Regions from separate parts of the Aeribacillus sp. FSL M8-0235 genome, predicted to be linked through region 2. Evidence: a T-box and tRNA genes for the amino acid it is inferred to sense, from the RefSeq annotation. Region 2 holds a T-box; the other holds one or more tRNA genes.
What was found. The T-box of region 2 lies ahead of tyrS (tyrosine--tRNA ligase). A T-box ahead of a tRNA ligase gene usually reads a tRNA of that ligase, here a tRNA-Tyr.

Region 1: it has a tRNA-Tyr gene. The T-box ahead of tyrS (tyrosine--tRNA ligase) is inferred to sense a tRNA for this amino acid. The anticodon was not compared.

What each region holds. Positions count from the first base shown of each region.
Region 1 is NZ_JBBOBW010000001.1:176,191-186,259, reverse strand. It holds gene NSQ71_RS01070 (CdaR family protein) at 1-764, opposite strand, end outside; gene cdaA (diadenylate cyclase CdaA) at 757-1,575, opposite strand; gene NSQ71_RS01060 (anti-sigma factor family protein) at 1,732-2,334, opposite strand; gene sigW (RNA polymerase sigma factor SigW) at 2,349-2,912, opposite strand; gene NSQ71_RS01050 (MerR family transcriptional regulator) at 3,217-4,002, shown strand; gene NSQ71_RS01045 (tautomerase family protein) at 4,081-4,299, opposite strand; tRNA gene NSQ71_RS01040 (tRNA-Gly) at 4,819-4,890, opposite strand; tRNA gene NSQ71_RS01035 (tRNA-Lys) at 4,896-4,971, opposite strand; tRNA gene NSQ71_RS01030 (tRNA-Gln) at 5,179-5,253, opposite strand; tRNA gene NSQ71_RS01025 (tRNA-Tyr) at 5,362-5,446, opposite strand; tRNA gene NSQ71_RS01020 (tRNA-Thr) at 5,459-5,531, opposite strand; tRNA gene NSQ71_RS01015 (tRNA-Val) at 5,627-5,702, opposite strand; tRNA gene NSQ71_RS01010 (tRNA-Glu) at 5,704-5,778, opposite strand; gene NSQ71_RS01005 (hypothetical protein) at 6,049-6,240, opposite strand; gene NSQ71_RS01000 (response regulator transcription factor) at 6,642-7,280, shown strand; gene NSQ71_RS00995 (hypothetical protein) at 7,463-7,864, shown strand; gene NSQ71_RS00990 (hypothetical protein) at 8,007-8,792, shown strand; gene NSQ71_RS00985 (hypothetical protein) at 9,359-9,607, shown strand; gene NSQ71_RS00980 (hypothetical protein) at 9,610-10,069, shown strand, end outside.
Region 2 is NZ_JBBOBW010000001.1:2,898,526-2,908,594, forward strand. It holds gene NSQ71_RS14190 (hypothetical protein) at 1-91, shown strand, start outside; gene NSQ71_RS14195 (hypothetical protein) at 196-378, shown strand; gene NSQ71_RS14200 (IS982-like element ISGth1 family transposase) at 668-1,546, shown strand; gene NSQ71_RS14205 (Eco57I restriction-modification methylase domain-containing protein) at 1,550-3,061, opposite strand; partial or broken gene NSQ71_RS14210 (IS256 family transposase) at 3,278-4,506, opposite strand; gene NSQ71_RS14215 (IS4 family transposase) at 4,809-5,924, opposite strand; gene tyrS (tyrosine--tRNA ligase) at 6,315-7,577, opposite strand; T-box leader at 7,626-7,842, opposite strand; gene NSQ71_RS14225 (transglycosylase domain-containing protein) at 7,971-10,069, shown strand, end outside.

The DNA of each region.
Region 1 (10,069 bases), 2.7 Mb from region 2:
CTCAGTCCATCAGAAAGCTTTCCTGTTGTTTTGATTTTTAAGGGTACAGATTTCGATTTCGTTGGGCTTTCTACCGGCACTGTGACGGTAACCGCTGACGGTTCGATTGTAACAGGCAGGATGTTCCCATTTGCATCGTATACTGTCACTTTTGACTTCTGTACAACTGTTCCATCAGCACCTTCCAAACTTACTGTTGCTTTCACAACAGCTACAGCATCAATATGCTCTTTTGCGCCTGTAATTTTTACACTGTCCGGTTTAACAATCGGACGCTCCGCAATGTAGCCTTCCTTCATTTTGTTTTTATTAATGACATCCACTTCAACCGGAAAATTTTCAGATACCTTTTCATGAATACCTACTGTAATGACAGCCGGATCAATGTCAACCTCCAATTGGTCAGACAAGTTTTTATGTTTCAAACGGACGCTGTGGGTGCCAACGGATAAATCCGTTAAATCTGCAAAAATTTCAAAGTCCTTGACTTGTTTTGTCGTAGTGACAATACTTTTGGGCCCTTCAATCGTAACGGTGACGGTTTGGGGAATACCGGTGACAACAAATGCACGGTCATCATAGTATACGTTTACGGGCACATCTGTAATTGTAGCTGTTTCGGTTGTGGATGGCGACTGAAATATATTGTATTTTTCTTCATTATTCGAAGCAGGCGATTCTATATTCACTGAAGCATATAGCATGAGCGCTAGCAACAATGCAATGATGCGCATAAACCAGTTGCTATTCATTAATTTATCCATTCTTTTTCACCCTCCATTGCCAGCGGCTAGAGGAAGCAGCTTTCGTACGGTTAAACTCAGCCAAGAGCATCTCCTTTAACGTTTCTGGAGTTAAATGTCTATGCAGCTCACCATCCTTGGCAATCGATATACCGCCTGTTTCTTCAGAAACAATGATAGTTATACTATCGGTTACTTCACTAATTCCCACTGCAGCGCGATGGCGTGTGCCCAGCTCCTTCGATATAAACGGGCTTTCGGAAAGCGGCAAATAACAGGCAGCAGCGGACACTTGATCTTTTTGTATAATAACTGCACCATCATGTAAAGGGGTATTGGGGATAAAAATATTAATTAATAGTTCAGCAGAAATATGGGCATTTAGCGGTATACCGGTCTCAACATAATCCTCCATTCCTATTTTTCGTTCAATCGAAATGAGAGCACCGATTCTCCTTTTCGCCATATACTCAACAGCTTTTGCTATTGCTTCGGTCATGTTTGTTTGCCCATCATCTTCCTGGCTAGCTGCCCTTGCAAATAGACGCCCCCTTCCTAATTGCTCAAGGGCTCTGCGAAACTCCGGCTGGAAAATAATGATGATAGCCAAAAAACCCCAAATCAACACTTGGTCCATTAACCATTGCAAAGTATTCAAGCCTAAATATTGGCTTAACACTCTAACGATAATGATTACGATAATTCCTTTTAAAAGCTGAACAGCTTTCGTTCCACGAATCACCATAATCAATTTATAGATAACGAACCAAACGAGGAGAATATCAATGACATCTATGAGGTAATGCAAAAGAGAAAAATCCCCTAAGGTCATATTGTTTTCCTCCAATAGTTCATCAAATCGCGATTGATCTATTCTAATCAAACTTCTAGGTTTGAAAATCTCTCTAATCAAAATTCCACTTTATTATATCATAACTTTTCCTAAATGCACTTAAACATAAAAATAGACCATCCTACTAAAGATGGCCTATTGTTTAAAAACCTCTGACAGAGTCGATTTTACTTCATACCACAGCCACTCAAACAATTCGTTTATTTCCTCAACCTCTCCGGTAACTTGACCAGCAGAAGCCAAATATTGGTCTCCGTTAATCACCGTTACATTTCCTTCAACTTTTCCTTCTATTTTAATATCACCGTTTTTAACAGTAATATCACCTTTCACCGTTTCTCCTTCAGGCACAATAACAGTACGGTTGTCAACAACCAAATTATCATACTTTGTTACGCTGAATTGGCTTTCTTCATAAGAAGCAAATAAACTTCCAGTCATTAGAATAACAAATAGTGCAGCGGCTGAAAAGAAAGGATGATTTCGGAACCAGCGTCTAGTTGAGACCGTACGCTTTTCTTTCGGCAATTTTTCTAACACCTTTTGCGTAAAATCTGTCGGTGCTTCAACATGTGAGATACTCTTGACAAACGCTACAGCTTTTTCCAATTCTTGATAATGTGCCTTGCAATCCTCACAAGATTGCAAGTGTTTTTTTAACTCACGGCCTTCATCCTCATGCAAATCCCCGTCCAAATACTTATGGATCATCTCCACTACATGCTTAGGACATTTCATCTTACTCACCCCAATCACAAATGCCTTAATTGTTTGCGTAAAGCCTCCCGTCCCCGGTGTATTCTTGTTTTAACTGTTCCGACTGGAAGTTCCAATATCTCTGCGATTTCTTGCAAGGATAGCTCCTCAATATATCTCAATACGATGACTGATCGATATTTATCCGGCAGTTTTAAAATTTCTTTTTGAATCGTTTCTTGCAGTTCAATTGCTTCAACTTCTTTTTCAGGCATTGCAATATCAGATGATACTTGGGAGTACATTGTTAAGCCTTCAGTCCCCGCAACTTCTGCATCTAAATAATAGTCGGGCTTCTTTTTCCGAATACGATCAATCGATAAATTGGTTGCAATCCGATAAATCCATGTAGAAAATTTTTTGTTCATATCAAATGAATGGATGTTCATATACACTCTTATAAATGCTTCCTGTGCTATGTCCTCAGCTTCATGGACGTTTCCCAGCATTCGATAACAAAGTTGAAAAATTTTATCTTTATATAATTCAACAACTTCTGCAAATGCATTTTGGTCGCCTTTTTTAATTTGTTTGATCTTTTTATTTATAAATTCTTCCATTTTTCTACCTCCGCAGTTGCGGGTACATCATGATACGAATTCGTTCCCCAAAGGTTTCATTTTTTTATAAATCTATTCTAGCAAATTTTAGGAATTTATGTTTTCATCTGCAAGAAAAATTTTTTCCTTTTGTAGCAAAAACCTTTCTTATTCCCATTTCTGGGCTTTTTATAAAGAAACGTCCAACTTGTCATAATGAAATATGACATTACAAATTTTTTCAGAGGGGTTGCACCTCACGCCGCGTTAGGTATTATGATCACAATAGGTTTATAAAGATAAGTATTTTGGGGGCGATGTTAAAGTGAAGGAAGAGTCTTACTTTACGATTGGCGAATTTTCTAAAAAGACGGGAACAACAATCCGAACATTGCATTATTATGATCAAATTGGACTGCTCAAACCGAAAAAAAATCCTCGTTCTGGACACCGATTATACTCTGCTCATGATGTATTGACACTTCAAAAAATAGTCAGTCTTAAATTTTTAGGATACAGTTTAGAACAAATCAAAGAGTTAATTAATGAAACCAACTTCGATTTAAACTTAAAGGAAACTTTACAGTTCCAAAAAGAAGCGCTTGAAGAACGAAAGGAACATATTGAAGAAGTGCTCAAAGCCATTAAACGAATTCTCACGATTTTAGAAGAAGAAAAAGAAGTGGATAGCAATGTTTTAATGAGTCTTATTCAGAGCATACAAACAGAAAAAGAACAGCGCAAATGGTTAGAACATTATACATCAAAAGAAGTAGCTGAAAAGCTTTTTGATCAGCCTGAAGAGGTAATGATCTCCCTTGACAAAGAATACATCCAATTATCCCAAGAAACAAAAAGATTGGCAGGAAGACCTGTCGATGATCCTGAGGTAGAAGCGTTAGTCGAAAAATATATGAAAACAATATTAGAATTTATCGGAGAAGAAACAATTAGTGCTATCGGGAATTTAGATGAAGCTGAAATTAAAACTATTGAAAATAAATTGGCATCTCCATTTACACAGGAGGAAGAGGAGTGGCTTCAGCAAGTGATGGAACATTATGCGATGAAAGCTGGGTTTCTCCAAGATGAAAATATTGACCGACTTTAGGCAAATGAAAAAACTTCACCTCCCCTTTTCCAATTGGGGAGGTCATTTTTTATCTTTGAATTACAGGATGATGGATATTCATTCAGCTCCCATTTTCCCGAAACCTTCCCCAAATTTTATCGAGTGAAGTGTTCCGCCGGAAGCCCAATTATCTCTTTCATATTCATCGAAAACTACTGTAACCCATTCTTCTTTCACGTTTAGTATTTGCGCTGCTGCTTTTGTTATTGCCTCAGTAAACTGCTGTTTCTGTTCTGCGGTTCTTCCTTTAGCCAGCTTTACGTTGATAAAAGGCATCGAATCACAACCCCTTTAAGCCGTTTGAATTTATAAATGGCGTCGAAATTTATTCGTCCTCATCCGGATCTGTGCTATTTCAAAAAATGAAACAAGACAGAAGTTTGTCGATATACTTCGTCACAACACCCGTAAAAACCTTTGCTGGGCAGTCCATTATGCAAAATGTTTTACACAAATCATCCTCTACAGCAACAATCTTCTGGAAAAGAGACTAATTTTTAAAATCTACCAAAAAATCATTTAGGTCATGGTTCCATTTCGGAACAACCGCATTCCCAATACTAAAAGGAAAAATACAATTCGACTTCAATGGTATATTCAAATTTAAAAGGCTGTTATGGGACTAAAAAGGCGAATGCTCCTGCATATAGTCTATTACATTATTTTGAGATTCAAAAGCGAGGATTAGATATAATCGAAGGGATTAGTAACATTTCAAATAAAAAAATCCTGACAATTTCTTGTCAGGAATTAAGTTCATCTTATTTTATAAAGTTTTCCCCGTTGAATTTAAAAAGCGGAAGACGGGACTCGAACCCGCGACCCCCACCTTGGCAAGGTGGTGTTCTACCACTGAACTACTTCCGCACAAATGGTGAGCCATGGAGGATTCGAACCTCCGACCCTCTGATTAAAAGTCAGATGCTCTACCGACTGAGCTAATGGCTCATAAAAAAATTTTTTTCTTCTAATCCATTTTAAAATTTGTCAGATGTCCCTTCCTCTTCCTGATCTTTCGAGGATGCTGGATGCGTCGGGACAACTCGCTGCTTATTCGACGAGACTTCGCCCTTTGTGAAATATAGTTAAATCTTACTTTCTATCTAACATTTTTACAAAAAAAAGAACAGACATGAACTGTCTTTTTATAATAAATGGCTGGGCTAGCTGGATTCGAACCAGCGCATCACGGAGTCAAAGTCCGTTGCCTTACCGCTTGGCTATAGCCCAATATCACCATTCATCTCTTGACTAATTATAGTGTACCAATAAAAAAATCACTTTATACAACATTTTGTTGTTTAATGTGATTTCAATGTTTCATAACATTCTTCGGCATGGTGGAGGGGGACGGATTCGAACCGCCGAACCCTAAGGGAGCGGATTTACAGTCCGCCGCGTTTAGCCACTTCGCTACCCCTCCGATTATTAAAAATGCCGGCGAGAGGAATCGAACCCCCAACCTACTGATTACAAGTCAGTTGCTCTACCAATTGAGCTACACCGGCGCAATAAATACTTTAAATCACACTCAGTTTTTACCTTTGTTTAAATTATTATACCAGTCTCATTAAGCCTGCTTAAGAAAAGCTTGTTTAGTACATGGTGGAGGATGACGGGATCGAACCGCCGACCCCTTGCTTGTAAGGCAAGTGCTCTCCCAGCTGAGCTAATCCTCCATGGTGACCCGTACGGGATTCGAACCCGTGTTACCGCCGTGAAAGGGCGGTGTCTTAACCACTTGACCAACGGGCCAATAACATCATTAGCAAAAAGACAAATTAAATTATATATAACAATTTGCTTTTTGTCAATTATAAAATCATTTTTCCTTCACAAGTTTTTTATTAAGCAATCGACGAGTATTAGTATAGAGAAAAAATGGTTTATTGTCAATATGAAGATTGAGCCAAGCATTTGCAGGAGGGATTCCATAATAAACGCATACAAATGATAAAGATAACCCCAAAGTAATTCCTAGTCCTACTTAATCTCTTCAATGCTTGATGGATAAGGGTTTTCACTTTATTTTTTAGGTACATGGTACGGGTCACGTGTGGCTTCGTTTATTGTTCTCGTGATCTTTTCGATGTATTGTTTGAATGGGCTTCTTGAGATTTTTTCCATCTTTCTACTTGTCCAATAAGCGTTTTGATGACTAACTTTTTCTAATGCTGCCACCAAGGCCGTCATCATCGCACCGGTACCTTGATCCACCCAGTTCCGCCCATTTTCAAATGTTTCGCAAACACACTCATCGTTCTTTCTGTACTCTCCATTGGACGCATTCCGGTCATGTCTATTCCTTTTTCTCTCAGCTATTTCTGGATTTGCTATAAAAAACCTCCTTATATCTATTCTTGAGGAGATTATCTCATAATCTTACAGAGTCTAGAAGATTGGCTAAATTTGACGCTTACTTTTAAGGGAAAACGTTCCAAAAAAGGTTAAAATTATAAAAATCAGAAACAATTCTGAGAGATCTGACGTTTTAATAAGTAGAAAGTCCTTCACTAGAAGTTATGTCCGATATTTCGAATTATCCATGTTTTTTAAGGCAACGAGCGTGAAGAGATGTGTAAAAAGAACAGACAAAAGGAGGTGTAAAAAGGTGCGTTATGAAAAAAATACGTGTACTGTTGATTGACAAAGACAAAGATGAGTTGTTAAAAATTTGCTCTAGCGTTAAAAATGAGACCGACATAGAAATAGTAGGAGTCACGTGCGAGCTGAAATGTTTAAGTGATTTTATTAACCGTATACATGTGAATATTGTACTAATGAATATCAGATTAGTAAAAGATACAGAAAAAATCAAAGTAATAAAATCTGTTACTGAAAAAACAAAAGCACAGCTGATTATTTTAAATGATCAGATTGACAATCGATTGATTTTTGAAGCTTTTATTGCCGGGGCAATCTGTTACATAGACAAATCCTATAATCATATTCCAAATGTAATACGCTTAGCGTATCAAAAATGGTCACTTAAAAGTGCTTATGTTGAATCTGTTATCCGTAAGGAGTTTTGTCGCTTAAGACAACTAGAGATCCACTATATGAAGGAGAGATTAACACAAACAGAACAAAAAATATTAAAGCTGATTGCTGAAGGCTATAAGCAAAAACAAATAGCAGAAATATTAATGGTAGAAATTAATACAATAAAAAAGCACATTACTAATATTTTGAAAAAGACGGGGGAAAAAAGAAGCAAAGAAGCAGCCCGAAAGGCCCGGGAATGGGGGTTAATTTAAAAGGTGGCAAGAAAATTTGGGACTTTTTTCAAATGTGGATTCTACTCTATCATAAGTTTAGGTGATCACCGTTCTGTATTGTTAGAAAATGTGAACTGTAAAAACAGGTAGCTAGCACCTTACTCGAAGGATTCTCGCGGGAATTCAGGAATTTTAATGCGGAAAAACGAGGAGGGTTTTATGTGAAAAAAAAATGGTTAAAAATTGCTTTAACTTCTATTCTAGCTGTAGGAGCATTAGTGCCTGTTGCATCAGCTGCTAACTACAAATTTCATTTTGATGTGACAACAAACTTTTTAACTGGACGTGCTTATACTAACTATGCATGGAAATTTACAGATAAAGAGAATCCAGTTGTTAAGATTACTAGTATAGATTCGAATTGGACAGCAGGAGTAAGAATGGAAAATTCGGAAGGTGCGAAAAGAAGTAGTAATCTTTATACTAAAAAGGCTGGTAATTACACATTAACAAATAATGGAGCTAAGGCCAGTTATAAGTACCGTTTGAAAATCTGGAAAGAAAAAGGAGGTAAATTTGACCGCTTTACGATGAAAGGGAAATGGAACCCAGATACGTATTAACTTAACTCTTTCAATTTCGATTCCGTAGCATATCGCATTTCTGCAATGTAGAAATGCGATATGCTTTTAAAGTAGTTTTGATAGTTATCAATCAGAAAGCGAGTGAAAGATGATGCTCTTACTGGAATTAAAAAGGGGTTTATTGAATAAGCGCATGTTAGTTTCCTGTATGTTTGCTCTTGTAATAATATTTTTGACAGCTTATGACAGGTATTTGTATGATGTTTTATTTTTTGACCCCGAAGCTCCTGATATACGAGGTAATCATCAAGCGATTCAAGATATTTTAGGTGAAATACACAACAAATATAATATTTGGGAGAGCAGTTTTTCATACATAGGTATATTTTTTCCTTTAATTGTTGTGTTTCCATATGCCGCTTCCTATTTAGAAGAAAAGAATCAGAAGTTTCATTACTTTATACAAACAAGGAAATCTTTTGACCATTATGTTAGGAACAAATTCTTGGCCGCCACTTTAACTGGGGGGCTTGCTATCTTCATCCCAGAGTTTATCTTTTACGCTATAATTTCTATTTTTTTTAATAATGATGCCGATTCCCCCTATCGACAACTGCAGGAAGAAGGCATATTCTACACATTGTTCAACACACAGCCTGAATTGTATATTTGGATCAAATTTTTAACGCATTTTTTGCTTGGGGCGTGTTTCGCCTGTATCGCTTTATGCCTTTCCACCTTCGTCAAGAAGAAAGCAATTGTATACGTTGGGCCATTTCTGATTTTCGGTATTTGGGAGATCACCGCAGGAGCCATTCTGGATCAATATCAGTTTTCTCCATCCACCTGGTATGATTTATGGCCTGAAGTTTCGCCATTCTATGTATACGGTTCAATGATCACGATTTTGATTACAGGTTATGTAATTTTTATTTGGAGAACGAGACGGGTGAGAATTGATGACTAATGCCAATCCCCTGAGCACTAAGACCATTCTTTTAAACTGTATGAAACACAAAGTGAAGCACGTAGTTCTGACTCGAAAAGCTGTTTTGTTTGTATTGCTCGTATGTTTAGCAACTTTTCTGGCCAATAGCAAATTAGCGCATATTGACAACCGTTTCCTCAATATGTGGGATTTAATCTTCGATATGCTGTATCATCCTTACTACCAATTGTTCTTGTTTTTGCTGTTCTTCCTGTTTGTGTTAAGTGATATTTGCGATGATCGGCCGATAACTCTCTATGTTCTGCTGCGTTTAAATAAAAAATCGACTTGGTTACTTTCCAAAATATTCCTAATACTTTTAATAAGTACACTGTACACGCTCGTATATCTTTGTATTATTACTCTAATTTCTCTTTTATTATACGGTTATAGCATCCATTGGAGTCCAGGATCCTCCAATCTTTACCACGGGGAGCTTATTGGGCATATACAACCAGTTACTGGTTTTATTCTGTTAGCTATACGATATGTCTTAAGTATTTGGTTTCTCAGCATCCTATATTTGTTTGTTTATGCGTCAGCAGATGGTTATCGTCAAAGCAGTATCGGTGACGGTGATGCTTCTTGTTATTAACCATTTATTTGCTTATAGGTTTTTTGTATCGTATGTTCCGTTTTTGTATATCCATAACGGTTATCTCGTGACGCTTAGGCTGAATGAAAACGGATTCCAATCGGCAATGGTGTTGAATGCAGCAGCCGTTTCTCCTATAGTTTTAATGCTTCTCGTCTTGTGGATGAGAAAATCAAAGCTGGAATTTGGGGGATCTTGAATATGATCAGAGAATGGAAAGCCCTTGTTCAGTTTAATATGCGCTACTTTACTTATCATCAGTGGCTTCTGGCGATCGCAGTGTTCGTCATCTCTAATTTGGTCACACTTCTATATTATGGAGATCTTGTCTCATCCACTATAGATGCATTCATCTTCCACTTTGCCGTGTTCGAGGGGGCGGATATTTTAACGATCATTCATACATTGCTCCCTTTTTTCGTATTAGCGTATATTGTTGACTTATACATGGAAAACAATTTTCATGAGAATTTACTGTATACTTTGCTGCGGATATCTAACAGGAACGCGTGGGCATTGTCCCATTTGACCGTCTTATTTGCCATTCATGTTGTGTACCTATTTTTTTATTACAGTCTGTCCTGGTTCATTTTGCATTCTATTTATAAGTCAGGTGATATTACAGTCCAGTATTGGGCAGGTAAATTATCGTCAAAAGATG
Region 2 (10,069 bases):
TTCTGAAGTAGACTCTGATAAGATTGAAGTGGAATCAGAAGAAGGTGAAAAGATTCTTATTGATACTAGTATAACAATAGTAGTAATTTGAAAAGCAACCGTGTTTTTGCAGTAAATTATTATTATACTGATGGTGGATCTTACGTAGCAGATGTTAGATATAGAGTGTTTTCTGACAGTAAGGCGACAGCAATTATGGCTGGGCAAAAACCTTACTATAAAGACACAAGAAAAAATAATTCTAATTTTATTAGATTTCAAGGACATGCAGATGGGTTAAGGGGTAAAGAGCTTGATTTGGTTACTTTTGGAGTAGCAAGTTTTGCAGATGATATAATAAAAGCGTTAAAAGCTGGTAATCTATTGAGTTGGCTTTAATTAAAAAAGTTGTTGGAGGTGCCGTTAAAGTAGGTCCATTCGGTGCTGCTTTAACATTATATCAATATGGGAAAGAGTGGTTAGGAGCTAGAGAGGATTATCGAAAAATCTAATTTTTAAGAGGGGCTGTCCGAATAGTGTAAATTACTCCTGAATTAAATTTAAAGGAGCCTAAGAAGATATTTAAAACCCGTGGTGCTAGATAAAATCAGACAAGCATAAAAAAAGCCCTTGCATGAGGATCTCCTTAAAATGAAAGTGCGACCAAACATTTAAAAGGAGAATTCACATGCAAGAGCACTTTCATTTTACAACAGATCGAGCCAAACTTCAAAAACAATATGTATCGATTTTGTGTTTTGTATCAGCTCAACTATCGAGTATCCAGATTCATCTTCAACGTCGAAATCTTCATTTGTTGAAACAGAAGGACGAGGTCATCATCGCCGTCCATGTCCTTGGAAAGTTGTTAGGCTTCACTTCCGAACGGGCTTGGCACCGGTTTGTGATCGGGAATTTGTTTTCCAAGGACTTGTTCCCTGAACGTTCTCGATACAACCGTCGCTGCCGAGCGCTTGGCTTTGCGATCAAGTGGATGCGGCACCAGCTGGCCAAGCGTGGACAACACCATGCGTATGCGGTCGTGGACAGTTTGCCGATCGAGCTGTGTCATTCAGCTCGAATGTATCGCGCCAAACGGTTTCGTGGAATTGCGGATATTGGCTATTGTGCTTCCAAAAGGATCACTTTCTATGGGTTGAAACTTCACCTGCAAGTCACCGACCAAGGGCTTCCGATGGGATATGTTGTCACCGAAGCGTCTTGTCACGACCGGGTGGCCGCTGAAACCGTCATGACGCAAATTCCACATCCATATAACCTAGGTGACAAAGGGTACATCAGCCAAAAACTGCAAAAGAAGCTGTACGAAGAGCATCAAGTCGCTTTTTGGACGCCCGTTCGAAAAAATCAGCGAATTCTCCAATCCGACGCATGGAAACAGTGGATGAAACGAAAACGCAAAGTGATTGAAACCGTGTTTTCGATTTTAGTCGATTCGTATCGGATCACCGAGATTCGAGCGAACTCGGTTTCTGGATTTGAAACGGCACTGGATGGTATTTTACTGGCTTACTCCCTTGTTGTTCTTGGGCTAGTTGAGCGTTAAGACTCAACTAGCACCACGGGTTGAAGAAATATTAATAACACTGAATCTTAATAACTGATCTGGCGTAACTTTGTTAACTATACATACTTCTTCATTTATTAGTTCCGCTAAAACAACTGTATTAGGAGATGACATTTTAAAGTTTACAATGCAATTATCAACCGATGCATCTTCAAAAATCTTATCATGGGAATTTATAATGAATACATCGCCTGTGTGTTCCAAGATATATCGACGTAATGTATCGTATTGACCAATTGTAAGGAAAGTATTTGGAATAATCATTGAGCAATATCCATTTTTTCTTAAAATTTTAAAACTCAGTTCTAAAAAAAGACCAAATGTATTTGCTTGATACTTGCAAAGAGGATATTTTGTTTCAAAATACCGTTTTTCAGATTCACTAAAAGCACCATCAGACGAATATATATATGGTGGATTAGCAATTACAACATCAAAACCAACGAAGTTACCTTCATCATCTAGAACTTCAGGAAATTCCATTCGCCATTCTAAGCCTTTACGGAACAGAGGATTTTGACGCGAATACTCCAAGTCAGCAATTGCTTCTTTAAGTTTCTTCTCAATTTCAGCAAATTCTTTACGTTGTTTTTTTACATCTTCATCCGAAGCAAACAAATTGGTTTGCCCAACTAGTGCTAATTTGCGATTTAATCGTTTTACACGCCGTGATTCAGGTGTTTCAATACTGGATAAGAACCGCTTTTTAATTTCATCGATCTGCTTCATCAAATCTTGTTTCTTCCGTTTGTCATTAGCACCCTTATATTCAGAAACAAGTTGTGTATAATTTTTCAATTCAGAAAACCGTTTATCTAAACTATCGTGAATGCCAAATTTATGAAGCAAGCTATTACCAACCTTGATATTAATATCAATATTAGGCAATGTGATTAATTGCTGTGTATTTGATTCTTCATCATGATAATAGTAAGAGCTTTTAAGTAATTCAATCCACAAACGTAGGCGACAAATATTAACAGAGTTAGGGTTAATATCTACACCAAATAGACAGTTTTCTATTAATTTTCTTTTTTCATGGAAAATTGCTTTTTGAATACGTTCAGATTCTGGATTTCCTTTTCTATAAGTAAAATTATCACCATTCATATCTTGAATGACTAATTCGTCATTCACAACTGTACAACGAATATCATTCATTGATCGCCCTTCAGTATCAATTAAGACTCTAAGTTCGCTTTTAATAGCGATAAGTTCATTCAACACTGAAACAAGAAAATGTCCTGATCCAACCGCAGGATCACAAATTTTAATAGTGTCTATAATTCCACTAATTTCTTTTGCTTCATCTAACGATGTAATTCTAAACTGAACCTCGTAAATATCTTTACAGTTCCAACCTTTGACCTCATTTATCTTATCAACCACAGCTTTTCTAATAATATATCTGCTCATATACATTGTGATGTGACCAGGTGTAAAGTATGAGCCATCCCTATAACCATTAATTTTTTCAAAGATTAATCCCAGCACTGCAGGGTCAAGTCCAAATTATTGTGTAAATTCCCCTTTGATAGACAACATGGACCTGATGACTTGACGTATAGTAGGTAAGTCCGGCAAGTCTCCCTGCCAGTCGCCTTCCGGACAAAACATCATGTTGTCAAGGAACAGGCGTGTCAAGGAGCTTTCGCGGCATATCCTCGCTTCGCTCCGGTATTCCACGTTCTCCTTGACACGGCATAGAGGTTATCCCACTCTCTTGATCGCCGGAGCCTCCTGATTCACCGATCGAGCTTCTTGCTCTTTCGTTTTCCGCCACTGCCAATATTCGGACATATCTAAGTATTTACGTCCCGACATCCATTTCTCATCGATTTCGATCAACACGGCACCAACGAGGCGATACACCGATTCCCGGTTCGGAAAGATGCGGATGACCCGTTCTCTGCGGCGAATTTCTTCGTTCAGCCGTTCCACTCCGTTTGTCGTACGCAGACGCCGACGATAACGGTCCGGATAGTCCAATACGGCGGTGGCGTCTTCGAATCCCTCTTCGAGGATTTGCATGGCTTTTGGGGCTTTTTCTTCCCATTTGGCCAGCACTTGTTCCAATAACAGCCGGGCCGTTTGCTTACATGAAGAATCCCACGAATCTCCTCGAGCAAGGCATCCTGCATATACTTTGGTGCGGCATCGAGGATATTGCGAATAAAATGTGTCTGGCATCGTTGCCATGTAGCGCCTTGGAAATGCTTTTCAATGGCTTGCACCAGCCCGCCGTGCTGATCCGAGATGATCAAGTCCACTCCCCGGAGTCCCCGGTCTTTCAGCCATCCGAAGAACTCGCTCCAGCTGGACTCCGATTCACTGTTTCCGATTTGCAGGCCAAGAATTTCTCGATATCCTTCCTCATTCACTCCTGTAGCGATCAACACGGCTCTGGAGCGTAATCGTCCATCCTCCCGGACTTTCGTATAAATAGCATCTACTAGCACAAACGGATACACGTGTTCATGAAGGGAACGGTAATTCCAGTCTTGGATAATCGGATCCAGTCCCTTGCACAGCGAGGAGACCGTCGACTTGGAAAACGAAGTGCCGCATAATTCCTCCGTGATTTGAGTGATTTTTCGGGTAGACACCCCGTTTACCACCATTTCCATTAGTGCCAGTACCAGTGCTTGTTCGCTCCGTTGATACCGTTAGAACAGTTCCGTAGAGAACTCCCCATCTCTTGTCCGTGGAACGCGCAAGGTCAACCGTCCCACCCGGGTCGTCAGCTGGTGTGGATACGAACCGTTTCGATAGCCTTTTCGTTCTTCCGTTCGTTCATAACGGCGAGCTCCCAGCTGTTCTTCTACTTGCGCCTCGAGGATTTGATTGAGGACTTGTTCCAATAGCTTAGCTAATCCTTCATCTCTGGTGAATAACCCGTGCAAAAGTTCATCATTTAGGGTAATATGATATTGAGCCATGGTTGCATTCCTCCTTATGTTTGGTGTTTTTGGTCCACTGTTTATACTACCAAAGGGGAAGCAACATGGCTCTTTTTCTATTTCCCTTTTTACACAATTATATGGACTTAACTCCCCAAAAGTTTTTTATAAATTCTATCAGGAACTATTTAAAATCATTAGCATTGCATAAATATAGTTAGAATTTTCTGTTAATTAATTTTTGTGAATTTGTGCCAAAAAGACAAAACCTACAGAAAGGTGGCACTGCCCATTTGGTAAATATATACAGCTAAACCAGAGCGACAACGACAAAAGGGAGATTATGGACTGGCTCGCCCATCAAATTTTCGCAACCAAACATAAGCTGGTTTCCACAGAGATCTCTTTAACCAACGAGTAATTCGAAGTAGGGATTTCTTACTTTTCATCTCCAATTGAATGAGAACATGTAAGCAATACGTGATAAGGGCTAAGAAAATTTGATTTTGAATAGCTGTTTCACTCATCCCATAAAAGTGCTTAATTTCCACGTGTTGCTTGAGCCATTTGAAAAAGAGCTCAATAGCCCAGCGAGATCGGTAAATATCACTTATCTCTTCTGGTTTTAAATCAAATCGGTTGGTGATGAAACGAAGTAAGTTCCCTTTTGTGTCCGTAACTTCTAGTAGACGAAAGACATTTTCAGTACGATTTTGTGTGGTACCAATGTAGACCATTTTATCGGATAGAACGTGACAATCATCAGGAAGTGAAAATGTATAGACTTCACGAATGACTGCGTTTTTCTTCAGTCTTGAAACGAAGAAATAGCCATCATCTGTCATCCGATCAAAACGTTCATAGTCCACATAACCGCGGTCAAACACATACATGGCTTCTTGATCATCCACTAGGACTTCGAGTTGATTTCGGTCATGTTCTTTTGCTGTCGTAATCACTGCTTTTTCAGGATAGACGGTGTCTTTATCCATGAAAACGAGCCGTAAGTGTAGCTTTACACCAGCTTTTGTTTTACGGAATTTTGCCCATTTATAATGGGTCAAATTCAACGGGAGTGTACTTGAATCAATGATTTTCAGTGGCATATTCTTTCCGTTTTGATAATGGTGCCGTTGAATTTTCCAAACAAGATCCAAGAACAAATTTGCAAGAATTAGTGGGTGGATCTGATTGTTTTTTCGGGATAGCTGAGAGGCACTTATCGATTCAAATCCGAGTGCTTTTTGAAGATCTTCGTCTACAAGTGCATCACTCATTTCCTCTAAGCTCGTAAATTCGAGCAGTTGGGCTACCAATAAAAGTTTAATATAGGCTTCTGTTGTCAGCTTTTTTGTGTAATAGTCCTGTTTCAATTCTTTGACTTGTTCGCTAAGTTTTTGAATATTTATGGGTGAAACCCATTTACCAAATGATGAAATTAGTGTATTCTTGTCCATAATGGTTATCCTTTACGATTGGATTTGGACAGGAACCACCTGTACTTCCATTGTAAAGGATTTTTTTGTTTCGAAATCAATAAAAAATTGAACATTCTTAGTATTTTGAATCATCAGATTTAATTAGTGCAATGCTAGTGATACTTTATAAAAACTAGATTTAGGTACATTTTTTGACATACAAAATTCTGTATTTTTCGACAAATTCCGCTTCTTTTGTACGAAAAAACCCCCCTTCAATGAATAAATTAATCCATTCAATTGAAGGGGGGGGTGCTTTTGACTTATTTAATAGAATACGGGTATGAGCGGTGGTCGTTTAGAATCACTCGCCCGTATATTTTCCAATTGATTTTAATAGGCCCCTAAAGTGTGAGCAGAGGCATATGATTATTTGAAATGAATTAAGAAATATTTCTTTTTGCCCCGGCGGATCACAGCAAATTGACCTTCGATGATGTCTTTTTCAGACACAATATAATCAAGCTCCTGCACCCGTTCGCCGTTAATGTAAATCGCACCGTTTCCGATGTCTTCTCTTGCCTGCCGTTTCGATGGAGAAATTTTCGCCTGAACCAATAAATCGACTAATCCGATTTCATTTTCGGTCGTTTCATACGAAGGCACATCTTTAAAGCCTTGTTTTATTTCTTCTGCTGTTAAAGCTTTTATATTGCCGCTGAACAGCGCTTCGGAAATTTTGACTGCCTGTTTGAGTGCTTCTTCGCCATGGACAAGCTTTGTCACTTCTTCCGCTAACGCTTTTTGCGCAGACCGTTTTTCAGGAGTATTTTTCACTTCTTCTGCCAATTGTTCAATTTCTTCTTTTGATAAGAAAGTAAAATATTTTAAATATTTGATGACATCCCGGTCATCGGTATTGATCCAAAATTGATAAAATTCGTAAGGCGATGTTTTTTCTTTATCGAGCCAGATGGCTCCTCCTTCCGTTTTGCCGAATTTTGTGCCGTCGGCTTTCGTGACGAGCTGGAGTGTAAGACCGTATGCTTTCGCATTTTCTTCCGTTTTTCGAATTAGTTCAAGTCCTGACGTAATATTTCCCCATTGGTCGCTTCCGCCGATTTGCAAGCGGCAATCATAGGTTTGGTACAGCTTTAAAAAATCGTACGATTGCAAAATCATGTAGCTGAATTCCGTAAAGGAAATGCCCGTTTCAATTCTTGACTGCACGGTTTCTTTCGCCAGCATATAGTTTATGCCAAAGCTTTTGCCGATATCGCGCAAAAATGTGATGACATCCAATGGCCCGATCCAATCGTAGTTGTTGGCCAAAATGGCCGGATTCCCTTCTTTTTCAAAATCCAAAAAGCGGGAAAGCTGTTCCTTAATGCGTTCTGACCACTGCTTCACCGTTTCTTTTTCATTTAATGTTCTTTCCTGTTTTTTTCCGCTTGGATCGCCGATCAAGCCTGTTGCGCCGCCAACAAGAGCAATCGGTTGATGACCTGCCTCTTGAAATCTTTTTAACGTTAAAATCGGCAGCAAATGCCCGATATGAAGGCTGTCTGCCGTCGGGTCAAAACCGCAGTACAGCTTCACCTGTTCCTCTGACAACAATTTATCTAATCCTTCTTCATCCGTTACTTGATTAATGAGTCCGCGATATTTTAAATCTTCTAGCAAAGCATTCATCAAACCCACTCCTTTTCAAATTTTATCCAAATAAAAAACGCCCCTTCATGAAGGGACGTATAATTACGCGGTACCACCCTGCTTAAGAACATTTGCATGTTCTTCACTCATTCTGATAACGGCTAAAAACCGTCCTTTGCTACTTCACTTTCACAAAGAATGCTCATGGAGGTAATTCACAAAGCATTTATGTGCTGATTCGCACCGGCCATCAGCTCTCTGAAACAGGGAAATGCCTGCTACTTTCTCCAATCAACGCTCAAGTATTTTTTTCATTAATAAATATTTTTAGCATAATTGACATCCTTTGTCAACTAAGATTAGAACAGAGGGCGTCAACCGGAGAAAAAAATATGCTATAATAAACTAGATTTTGTAGAGGGATGATGAAAAATGGAGAAATGGTACGAATTTTTTAGGAAGGTAAGCTCCTTTTATCACAAGCACCAGCAAAAAATGGTCATTGCCTATAACGTAACATGGAACTTATTTCTTTTACTATTAGTTATCGGTTTAATAGGCTTCTCCTTTATCGGAGGATTAGGAGCTGGTTATTTTGCATCGCTTGTAAAAGATGAGCCGATCCGTTCCGAAAAAGAATTGGAAAAAGACATTTACGATTATTCTGAAACAACGAAAGTGTACTTTGCAGACAATGTCTATTTAGGGAAAATTCGCACAGATCTTGAACGTGAAAAAATCAAAATTGATCAAATTTCCGAGCATTTAAAACATGCAATTGTTGCAGTTGAGGACGAATATTTTTACGAGCATAAAGGGATTGTCCCAAAGGCGATCATGCGGGCGATTTTCCAGGAGTTCTCAAACTCTTCTGTCAGAACCGGCGGAAGCACCCTCACACAGCAATTAATTAAAAACCAAATATTGACCAACGAAGTGTCATTTGAAAGAAAAGCAAAAGAAATCCTGCTAGCATTGAGATTAGAAAAATATTTTACGAAAGATCAAATATTAGAAGCCTATTTAAATGTATCATCATTTGGACGAAACAGCTCCGGAAGAAACATTGCAGGCGTGCAGGCTGCAGCGCAGGGGATTTTTGGCATAGATGCGAAAGACTTATCGATACCGCAGGCAGCTTTTATCGCTGGTCTCCCTCAAAATCCTTTTGCTTATACACCGTTCACAAAGGACGGAGAAGTAAAAGAAGATTTACAGCCTGGTATAAACCGAATGAAAACCGTCCTAAGAAAAATGTTTGCAGAAGGATATATTACAAAAAAAGAATATGAAGAAGCACTTAAGTTTGATTTAAAGGCTCATTTAGCCAAAAAGAAAAAACCTGATATTGAGCAATATCCTTGGATTATATACGAAGTTGAAAAAAGAGTGAAGGATATACTGGCTGAGCAGCTGGCGAAAAAAGACGGTCACAAGCTGGAGGATCTCCGAAAAAATAATAAAGAGCTGTTTAATCGATACATGGCGCTGGCCGATCAAGACATGAGACAAAACGGCTACAACATTCATACGACCATTAACAAGAAAATTTATGACAAAATGCAAGAGGTTGTCAAAAACTACGAGTATTACGGAAGTCCAAAGCTTGAAAAGAAAAAAGATCCTGAAACAGGCAAGACCGTAACCATCGAGGAACCAGTTGAAGTCGGCGCTGTTTTAATCGAAAACAAAACTGGAAAAATTATCTCCTTTGTTGGCGGCCGTGATCATAACAGGGAGCAGACAAACCATGCTACAAGAGCATTAAGACCAAACGGTTCAACAATGAAACCGCTCGCTGTCTATGCACCCGCGATGGAAATGGGCATCGTCCAGCCGGGAACTGTTGTGGCAGATCTTCCATTTTCAATCGGGAAATATCAGCCGAAAAACTATGGAGGCGGCTATCACGGATTAACAAGTATTCGAACAGCATTGAAACATTCATATAACATTCCGGCGGTAAAAACCTATGCAAAAATTATTTCGCAAAATCCGGTATCCTATTTAGAAAAAATGGGATTTAGTTCACTTGCTCAAGAAGATTACAGTTCATTCTCCCTCGCTCTTGGGGCAATGACTTACGGAGTAACCGTGGAGGAAAACGTAAACGCCTTTTCAACATTTGCCAATAACGGTGAATTTGTCGACGCCTACATGATTGAAAAAATTGAAACACAAGACGGAAAAGTTATATATCAACATAACAGCAAGAAAGAGAAGGTCTTTTCCCCTCAAACAGCCTATTTAATGATTGATATGATGCGGGATGTCATTCAAAGCGGAACGGCTTCCTCTTTAAAAAGGTATCTATCATTTCAATCTGATTGGGCTGGAAAAACAGGAACTGGGCAGGATTATCGGGATGCATGGTTTGTTGCTGTAAATCCTAATGTATCCTTCGGCACATGGATCGGTTATGACACGCCGAAAAGGCTGGAAACGACCTACAAAGGTTTGACCTACAGTAATAGAAATATATTGCTTTGGGCAAAATTAATGAACGCCGCATACAGCGTCAAACCTGACTT